DNA from 2 places in the Kineococcus rhizosphaerae genome. Region 2 is predicted to be linked to the other one. Evidence: riboswitches for the same ligand, from Rfam matches in the RefSeq annotation. Region 2 holds a riboswitch; the other holds the start of a gene.
What was found. Region 2 has a riboswitch for S-adenosylmethionine ahead of CLV37_RS09750 (MFS transporter). Riboswitches for the same ligand answer to the same signal wherever they lie in the genome.
Positions count from the first base shown of each region.

Region 1: another riboswitch for S-adenosylmethionine. It lies ahead of CLV37_RS16000 (methionine ABC transporter ATP-binding protein); the one in region 2 lies ahead of CLV37_RS09750 (MFS transporter).

Region 1 is NZ_PVZF01000008.1:74,546-78,914, reverse strand. It holds gene sfnG (dimethylsulfone monooxygenase SfnG) at 1-1,097, opposite strand, end outside; SAM riboswitch class I at 1,109-1,191, opposite strand; SAM riboswitch class IV at 1,329-1,438, shown strand; gene CLV37_RS16000 (methionine ABC transporter ATP-binding protein) at 1,583-2,587, shown strand; gene CLV37_RS15995 (methionine ABC transporter permease) at 2,584-3,360, shown strand; gene CLV37_RS15990 (MetQ/NlpA family ABC transporter substrate-binding protein) at 3,350-4,258, shown strand; gene CLV37_RS15985 (TIM barrel protein) at 4,263-4,369, opposite strand, start outside.
Region 2 is NZ_PVZF01000004.1:116,164-120,532, forward strand. It holds gene CLV37_RS09745 (LLM class flavin-dependent oxidoreductase) at 1-1,195, opposite strand, end outside; gene CLV37_RS09750 (MFS transporter) at 1,192-2,523, opposite strand; SAM riboswitch class I at 2,528-2,616, opposite strand; gene CLV37_RS27480 (SGNH/GDSL hydrolase family protein) at 2,725-3,525, shown strand; gene CLV37_RS27485 (alpha/beta hydrolase) at 3,609-4,369, shown strand, end outside.

The sequences.
Region 1 (4,369 bases), on a different contig from region 2:
GCCCCCAGCTGCAGGTCCTCGCCCGCCGCCAGCCGCGCCTCGAGCTCGCGCACGCGGGGGATGACGAGTTCGCCGAACGCCTCGACCTCCTCCTTGACGTGCAGGAAGGCCAGCAGCAGCAGGTCCACGCCGACGAGGCGGTAGGCCAGGACCCGGCGGGCGACCTCGTCGGGGGTGCCGACCAGGCCGGTGCGGAAACCGTCGTTGTACTGCACGAGGTCGCGGAACTCGCTGTCGGCCCACATGCCCCTGCCGTCCTTCGTGGAGTTCCCCGCCTCGCGCACGGCGGCCCCGAACCCCTCGACCTTGGTGCGGTCGGCCTTGGCGATGATCTCCTCCAGGACCGCCTCGGCCTCGGCGCGGGTCTCGCGCACGAGTGCGAAACCGTTCAGGCCGAACCGGATCGAGCGGCCGTTCAGCGCGGCCTGCGCCGACACCTCGCGCACCCCGGCGGCGGCCCCGGCCAGGGACTTGCCGTTCATGAAGTACCAGTCGGACACGCGCCCCGCCATGGCCTGCGCCGCGGTGGAGTTCCCGCCCTGGAACAGTTCCGGGGCGACCTTCGGCTGCGGGCGGAACGTGATGTCGGAGGCGCTGAAGAACTCTCCGGACTGGCTGTAGCCGTCCTGGCTCCACACCCCGCGCAGCAGCTCGATGAACTCCTCGGACTGCCGGTACCGGTCGTCGTGCTCGTGCCAGGTGACGCCGAGCTGCGTCGCCTCGTCCTTGAACCAGCCGGAGACGACGTTCAGCGCAAGACGGCCGTTCGTCAGTTCCTGCGCGGTGGCGGCGAACTTCGCGAGCACGCCGGGGTGCCAGAAGAACGGGTGGACGGCCGCGATGACCTTCAGCCGCTCGGTCGCGAGCAGCAGCGCGAGGGAGAACGAGGTCGACTCGTGCTGGGCGTCGGCGCCGTAGGAGGCGAGGTAGCGCACCTGCGTCAGGGCGTACTCGAAACCGACGCGCTCGGCGGCGCGGGCCACCTCGACGTTGTAGGCGGGGTCGTGGCTGGTGCGCTGCTCGATCGTGGAGACGACGAGGCCGCCGGAGACATTGGGGACCCAGTAGGCGAACTTGAGCGGCTCGTGCAGGGACATGACGCGGCACTCCTCCATCGGTCCTGGCGGTAGCACCCCCGTGGGGTTGCTGCGGCGTCGTCGAGCCAGGTCTCTCAGCCGCTCTGGATGGGATCGCCGCAGCGTACCCCGTCCCGGACGGCCACCGCGGCCCCTCTTTTCGGTACTCAGTCTCAACATGTTGCCGCACAACGGTTGTCGAACACCCGAACCGCTTGACGTCCTTCGGGCGGACCTGCCATGGTCAGCCCAGGTCATGAGCGCCAGCGTCAAGCCCCGGCTCGCTGGCCGGCAACCCTGATCCGTCGTGGGGTGCTCCGGGTGAGGACCAGGTCCGTGGGAGCCACGGACAAGGACGAGACCCGGAGACCGGTGTGCCGAAGGCCTGTCGACGCTCGCGCTGAGCGTTCCCTGAACCTCCCCTGAAATCTCCGCAGCCGGGCCGTCGCCCGGTCGCTGCCGCACGCCCGTGCCCCCACCACCCGGACGCCGCCCCGGAGGACGACGTGATCGAACTGCGCCACCTCACCAAGACGTACGGCGACGCGCCGCACGTCACCACCGTGCTCGACCGGCTCGACCTGACCGTCCCCGCCGGCAGCATCACCGCCGTCGTCGGCCCCAGCGGCGCCGGCAAGAGCACCCTCGCCCAGTGCGTGACGCTGCTGACGCGGCCCACCTCCGGGTCGGTCGTCGTCGCCGGTCAGGACCTCACCGGCCTCGGCGAGAGCAGGCTGCGCGAGGCCCGGCGCCGCATCGGGACGATCTTCCAGTCCGACGGCCTGCAGACCCGCCGCACGGCCGCGCAGAACGTGGAACTCCCGCTGCGCTACCTCGGCGTGGTCCCCCGCGACCGCAGGAGGCGGGTCGCCGAACTCCTCGACCGCGTCGGGCTGGCCGGGTTCGCCGACCGCTACCCGCACGAACTGTCCGGGGGGCAGCGCCAACGCGTCGGCATCGCCCGCGCCCTGGCGCTGCGGCCCACCGTCCTGCTCGCGGACGAGGCCACGTCGGGCCTGGACCCGCAGGCCACCGCGTCCATCACCGCCCTGCTGCGGGGCCTGCGCGACGACCTGGGCCTGGCCATCCTGTTCATCACCCACGAGATGGACACCATCGTCGACGTCGCCGACACCGTGGCACGTCTGGACCACGGCCGCATCGTCGAGAACGCCCCCCTGCTGGACGTCCTGCGCGACCCGGGGTCGCCCGTGGGGGCGGCGCTGCTGCCCCGGCGGCCGGTCGCCGCGAGCGCCGGCCTCGTCGTGTGGGAGGTCCACTACCGCGGCGACGACGTGCCGGCCGACTGGCTGACGAGCGCGTCCCGGGAACTGGGCCACGACCTCGCCCTGCTGGGCGCGTCGGTCGGCACCGTCGCGGGGAGCACCGTCGGCCACGCCACCCTCGGCGTGCCGCGGGCCCTCGACGCCGCGGCCCTGCGGGCCGCCTTCACCCGCCGCGGGCTGCACGCGCAGGTCGCGCCCACCGCCCGGGAACTGGACCTCGTGTGATCCCCCTCGCCCTGCCCTCGACGTTCGCGGCCGCCTCGAGCCTCGACACCCCGCTGGACCGGATCCCGGCGCTGATCGCCCCCGCGCTCGTCGACACCCTGCTCATGGTGGGGATCGTCATGGCGGTCGTCGTGCTGCTCGGGGTCCCGATCGGCGTCCTCGTGCACAACCTCGCCCCCGGTGGACTGCTGGAGAACCGCGCCGCGCACACGGTGCTCAGCTGGGTCGTCAGCACCGGCCGGTCGCTGCCGTTCCTCGTCCTCATGGCCGCGCTCGTGCCGTTCACCCGCTTCGTCACCGGGACGAACATCGGGATCCGTGCCGCCGTCGTGCCGATGGTCCTGGCGGGGACCGCGTTCTTCAGCCGCATCGTGGAGAACTCGCTGCGCTCGGTGCCGCCGAACCTCGTGGCGGTCGCCCAGGCGTCGGGCGCCTCCCCGCTGCAGGTCATCACGACCGTGCAGCTGTCCGAGGCGGCGCCGTCGATCATCGGCGGCCTGACCATCAACACGATCGCGATGATCGAGTACTCGGCCATCGCCGGGACCATCGGCGCCGGCGGCATCGGGTACGTCGCGGTCACCTACGGGTACCAGCGCTTCGACCACGCCGTCATGCTCGCCACGATCGTCGTCCTCGTCGCGCTCGTCGCGACCGTCCAGCTCGTGGGTGACGCCGTCGCCCGCGCCGCCGACCCCCGCACCCGCCGCCGTCCGGCGCGCACCCGCACCGCCCCCCGCGACACCGTCCAGGAGAAGACCCTTGTCCACTGAAACCCGCCCGACCCCCACCGACGACCACGGGTTCGAGGTCCGCCGGCGCAGGCTCTGGCCGTTCGTCGCCGGCGGTGCCGTCGTCGTCCTCGGCGTCGCCGCCGCCCTGGTCGTCCCCCGCCTCGGTGGCGAGCAGACCGCGAACACCCGGGCCGGGGCGACGCTGTACGTCGCCACGGCCGAGGGGAACGCCCGCGAGCAGGCGCTCATCGAGTACATCGCGAAGGACGTGGCTCCCGCGCACGGCATCACGGTCGCGTTCAAGGCCCTGGCCGACTCCAACACCATCAACCGCGCCGTCAGCGACGGCGAGGTCGCGGGCACGATCTACCAGCACGAGCTCTGGCTGGGGCAGGTGCTGCAGGCGAACCCGGACTTCCGCGAGGAGGCGGCGACGCCGGTGTTCCGGTGGGGTTTCGGTCTGTGGTCGTCGAAGTGGAAGACGCCGCAGGAGATCCCGGACGGCGGGACGGTCTCGCTCTACTCGGACCCGGCCAACGAGTCGCAGGGCCTGTTCGTCCTGCAGAAGGCCGGGCTCATCACGCTGAAGCCCGGTACCGACGTCGGCTCCGCCACGGTGGACGACATCGCCACGAACCCGAAGGACCTGAAGTTCACGCTGCTCGACTTCGGCGCCCAGTCCCGCGCCCTGCCCGACCTGGACGCGGCCGTCGGGTACACCGAGTACTACCTCGCGGCGAAGATCCCGATCGAGCAGCAGATCTTCGCCCCGACCGCGCCCGACGAGTTCGCCGGCCAGCTGACCATCGGGTCGCGGTGGAAGGACAGCGAGAACGTCGTCAAGCTCGTCGAGACCTTCCAGGACCCCAGGGTGCAGGAGTACCTGGCGACGAACCCCGACGTGAAGGACGTCCTGCTGCCGCTGTCCGCCCACTGACCCCTCAGCCGCGGGCGAGGGCCCCCAGGTCCTCCAGGACCGAGCGTAGGTGGCGGGTGGACTCCTCGGAGTCCACGGTCGGGACGTACTCCAGCCCGACCGGGCCGTCGT
Region 2 (4,369 bases):
GCGTGGCGTACATGAGGTTGAACCCGTCGACGTCGGCCTGCTCGGCGAACTCCTCGAGCTGGTCGGCCACGGTCTGCGGGGACCCGGCCAGCACCGGCCCGCGCCCGCCGACGGTGACGAACCGCGCGAGGTCGTCGATCGTCCACTCGCGGTCGGGGTCGTCGGTGAAGCTGCGCAGCGCGGAGCGGTTGGCGTCGGTGGTGACGTGCTGCAGCGTCTCGCCGGGGTCCAGACCGGCGAGGTCGACCCCGGTCCAGCCGCCGAACAGCGCGAGGGCCCCCTCGCGGCTGGCGTGCTCGCGGTAGTCGGCCAGCAGGGCCCGCGCCTCGGCGTCGGTGCTGCGCACGACGGCGGTCAGGCCGGCGTACACGGCGACCGAGCGGGGGTCGCGACCGGCTTCGGAGATCTTGCGGCGCAACGAGTCCACCGACCGGCGGGCGATCGCGGCGGTGGGCGCGATGACGAAGACGCACTCGGCGTGCCGGGCGGCGAACTCCTGCCCGCGCGGGGAGGACCCCGCCTGGAAGATCACGGGCGTGCGCTGCGGGGACGGTTCGCACAGGAACGCGCCGGGCACGTCGAAGTAGCGGCCGTGGTGGTCGATGTCGTGGACCTTGGCGGGGTCGGCGTAGACGCCGCGCGCGGTGTCGCGCACGACGGCGTCGTCCTCCCAGGACCCCTCCCACAGCTTGTAGCAGACCTCGAGGTACTCCTCGGCGACGTCGTACCGCTCGTCGTGGGCGACCTGCGCGGAGAAACCCAGGTTCCTGGCGGCGGAGTCGAGGTAGCCGGTCACGACGTTCCACGCGACGCGGCCGTCGGTGAGGTGGTCCAGCGTCGTCAGCCGCCGGGCCAGCGAGTACGGCTGCTCGTAGGTCGTCGTGACGGTCAGCCCGAAGCCGAGGGTCCGCGTGACGGCCGCCATGGCCGAGACCGCGGCCAGCGGGTCGTTGACGGGCACCTGCACGGCGCCGCGCACGGCCGCGTCGCGCGAGCCGGCGTAGACGTCGTAGGTGCCGAGGACGTCGGCGAGGAACAGCGCGTCGAACCCGCCGCGCTCGAGGAGCTGGGCGAGGTCGGTCCAGTGCCGCAGCGTGCGGTAGTCGGCGCTGCGGTCCTCCGGGCGCGACCACAGGCCGGCGGCCTGGTGCCCGACGCAGGCCATCGTGAAGGCGTTCAGCCGCAACGGGTTCACCGGGCACCCGCGTCCAGGGGCGCGTGCGCGGTCTCGCGGGTGAGCGCGGCCGAGACGGTCGTCAGGACCGCCAGGAGCGAGAGGTAGCCCGCGACCAGCCACGGGCGTCCGCCCCCGGCCGCCAGCAGCGAGGCGGCGATGAGGGGCGTCAGGCCACCGCCGAGGACGGCCCCGATCGAGTACCCCAGCGACGCCCCGCTGTAGCGGGTGCGGTCGTCGAACTGCTCGGCGAAGAACGCGCCCTGCGCGCCGTACTGGCTGTCGTGGCCGAGGTTGATCGCGATGACGACCGCGCCGACGATCAGGACCGTCGACCCCGTGTCGAGCAGCAGGAAGGCGGGGACGGTGAACACCGCGGTGAGCACCGCCCCGAACAGGTAGACGGGCCGGCGGCCGATCCGGTCGGACAGCAGCCCCCACAGCGGGGTCGCGGCCAGGCTCAGCACCGAGGCCACGAGGACGGCGAGCAGGCCGACGTCGGCGCCGTCGGAGCGGACGTGGTTCGTCAGGTAGCTGAGGGCGAAGACGGTGTAGAGGACGTACGCGCCGTTCTGCCCCAGCCGCATGCCGGTGGTCAGGAGCACACCGCGCCGGTTGCGCCGCAGCACCTCCGCGACGGGCCGGTGGGCCGTGGCGTCGGCCTCGCGCAACGCCGTGAAGGCCGGGGAGTCGGTGACCTTCAGGCGGATCAGCAGGCCGACGACGACGAGGACGGCGCTGGCCAGGAAGGGGACGCGCCAGCCCCAGGCCAGGAAGGCGTCGTCGCTGGTCAGGGCGCGGGCCAGCCAGAACCCGCCGCTGGCCAGCACCATCCCGGCGGCCGAGCCCATCTGCGGGATCGCCCCGAACAGCCCGCGGCGCCCGGGCGGGGCGTGCTCGACGGACAGCAGGACGGCCCCGCCCCACTCCCCGCCGGCGGAGAAGCCCTGCAGGAGCCGGCACAGGACGAGCAGGACGGGCGCCCAGACCCCGACCTGGGCGTGGGTGGGCAGCACGCCGATCGCGGCCGTCGAGACGCCCATGGTCAGCAGCGAGGCGACGAGGACGACCTTGCGGCCCAGGCGGTCGCCGAGGTGGCCGGCGACGGCGCCGCCGAGCGGGCGGGCCACGAACCCGACGGCGTAGGTGGCGAAGGCGGCGATGACGCCGACCGCGCCGCCGACGGTCGGGAAGAACAGCGGCCCGAGGACGAGGGCGGCCGCGGTGCCGTAGAGGTAGTAGTCGTACCACTCGATCGTGGTGCCGACGAAGCTGCCGAGGGCGGCTCGGCGGCGCGCCAGGCGGGCGCCGGGGCGCACGAGGACGTCGGAGGACTGCGTGGTGCTCACGGGGCTCCCATCGGTCCCGGCGGTAGCACCTGCCCTCGCGGGTGGTTGCTGCGACGTCGACGAGCCGGGTCTCTCGGTCGCTCTGGATGGCTGCGCCGAACCTACGACGGGATGATCGGGTGGGCAAACCGCGTCCCGGGGAGCCCGGGACCACGTGCGGTTCAGAGGTTCGTCACAGGCGGGGGTGGGACGGTGCGCCGTGTGAGGGGATCGACACGCTTCGGAGCCGTCTTCGTCCTCCTGCTCGGCTGCGTCGCCGCCGCCGTCCCCGCGGACCCCACCTCCCCGCGCGCCGCCGCCGGACCCCCCGGCGTCCCCGGCGCGGCCACCGCGCAGGGCGTGGCCACGGCGAAGGTCGTGGCCCTCGGCGACTCCGTGCCCAGCGGCGCCCACTGCGACTGCGACCCCTACCCCGCCCTCGTCGCGCAGGCGCTCGGCCCGGCCTGGTCCCTCGACCAGCTCGCCGAGGACGGGGCGACCTCCACCGACACCGCGCAGACCGCGCAGGACAGCCTGGCGACCATCGGCGGCGGCGACCTCGTCCTGCTCGAGACCGGGGCCAACGACCTCGCGCCGTTCGTCGACGCCGACCCGCTGCCCACGCCCGCCCAGGTCGACACCGCGGTCGACGACGCCGTGGACCGGGTGACCGCGACGCTGGACCGGCTCGGCCCCACGGGCGCCCGCGTCGTCGTCCTGGACTACTGGGCCGTCGGGCTCGACGGGGACGTGGCCGCCCGGACCTACACGGGCCCGCAGGAGCAGGTGCAGGACGAGCTGACGGACGCGTTCGACGACCGCCTCGCGGCCGTCGTCGGGCCGCGCGCCACCGTCGTGGGCCTGCGGCCCGTCTTCCACGGCCCCGACGGCGCGCAGGACCCGACGGCCCTGCTGGCCGACGACGGCGACCACCCCGACACCGCCGGCCACGAGGCCATCGCCGCCGCCGTGCTGGCCGCCCTGCACCGGGAGAACGCCACAGGTTCACCGAACATCCCCTGAGAACGACCGCCGGTGCGCCCGCCCGGATCGATGATCGGTGCAGGCACGCACTCGTGCCCGCGTCCGGCTCGGGGGGAGTCGCAGTGAGCCTGTCCAGCACGACCACTCAGGGGGTGGCCATCGGCGTCGCCGCCCTGGCCCTGGTGGCGGTCATCGTCTTCTGGCGCGGCCTCGCGCGCCGCGGCGTCCTGGGCCTGCTGGCCCGCACGGCGTCCCTGGTCGGCGTCAACGCGACCGTCCTGGTCGCGGTCTTCCTCGTCGTCAACAGCCAGTTCGGCCTGTACTCGTCCTGGTCGGACCTGCTGGGCCTCGAGCACGCGACGACCACGACCACGACCACCGCCGCCGGCGGGACGACGCAGGGCTCGACCCCCGTCGACGACGTCCACCCCCGGCCCCTGGACGGCTACGACGGCCGCGTGGTCAGCGTCGACGTCCCCGGCCCGGCGTCCGGGACCACCGGCCAGGTCCTCGTCGTGCTGCCGAAGGACTACGGGAAGGTGAAGGCGCCCGCGGGCGGCTACCCCGTCCTGGAGGCCTTCCACGGCTGGCCCGGCACCCCCCAGCAGTGGCTGGACGCGATGAAGGTCCTGCCAGCCCTCGACGGGGCCGTGGCCGACCACCAGCTCGCCGAGTCGATCGTCGTCGTCCCCGACCTGGAGATCCCCGCGGGCCGCGACACCGAGTGCGTCGACGGCCCGGCGGGCGAACCGCAGCTGGAGACGTGGCTGGCGCGGGACGTGCCCGCCTACGTCGAGAGCCACTGGACGACCAGCCGGAACGCGGACGGCTGGGCGAGCATCGGCCTGTCGATGGGGGGCTGGTGCGCCAACGAGGTGACGAT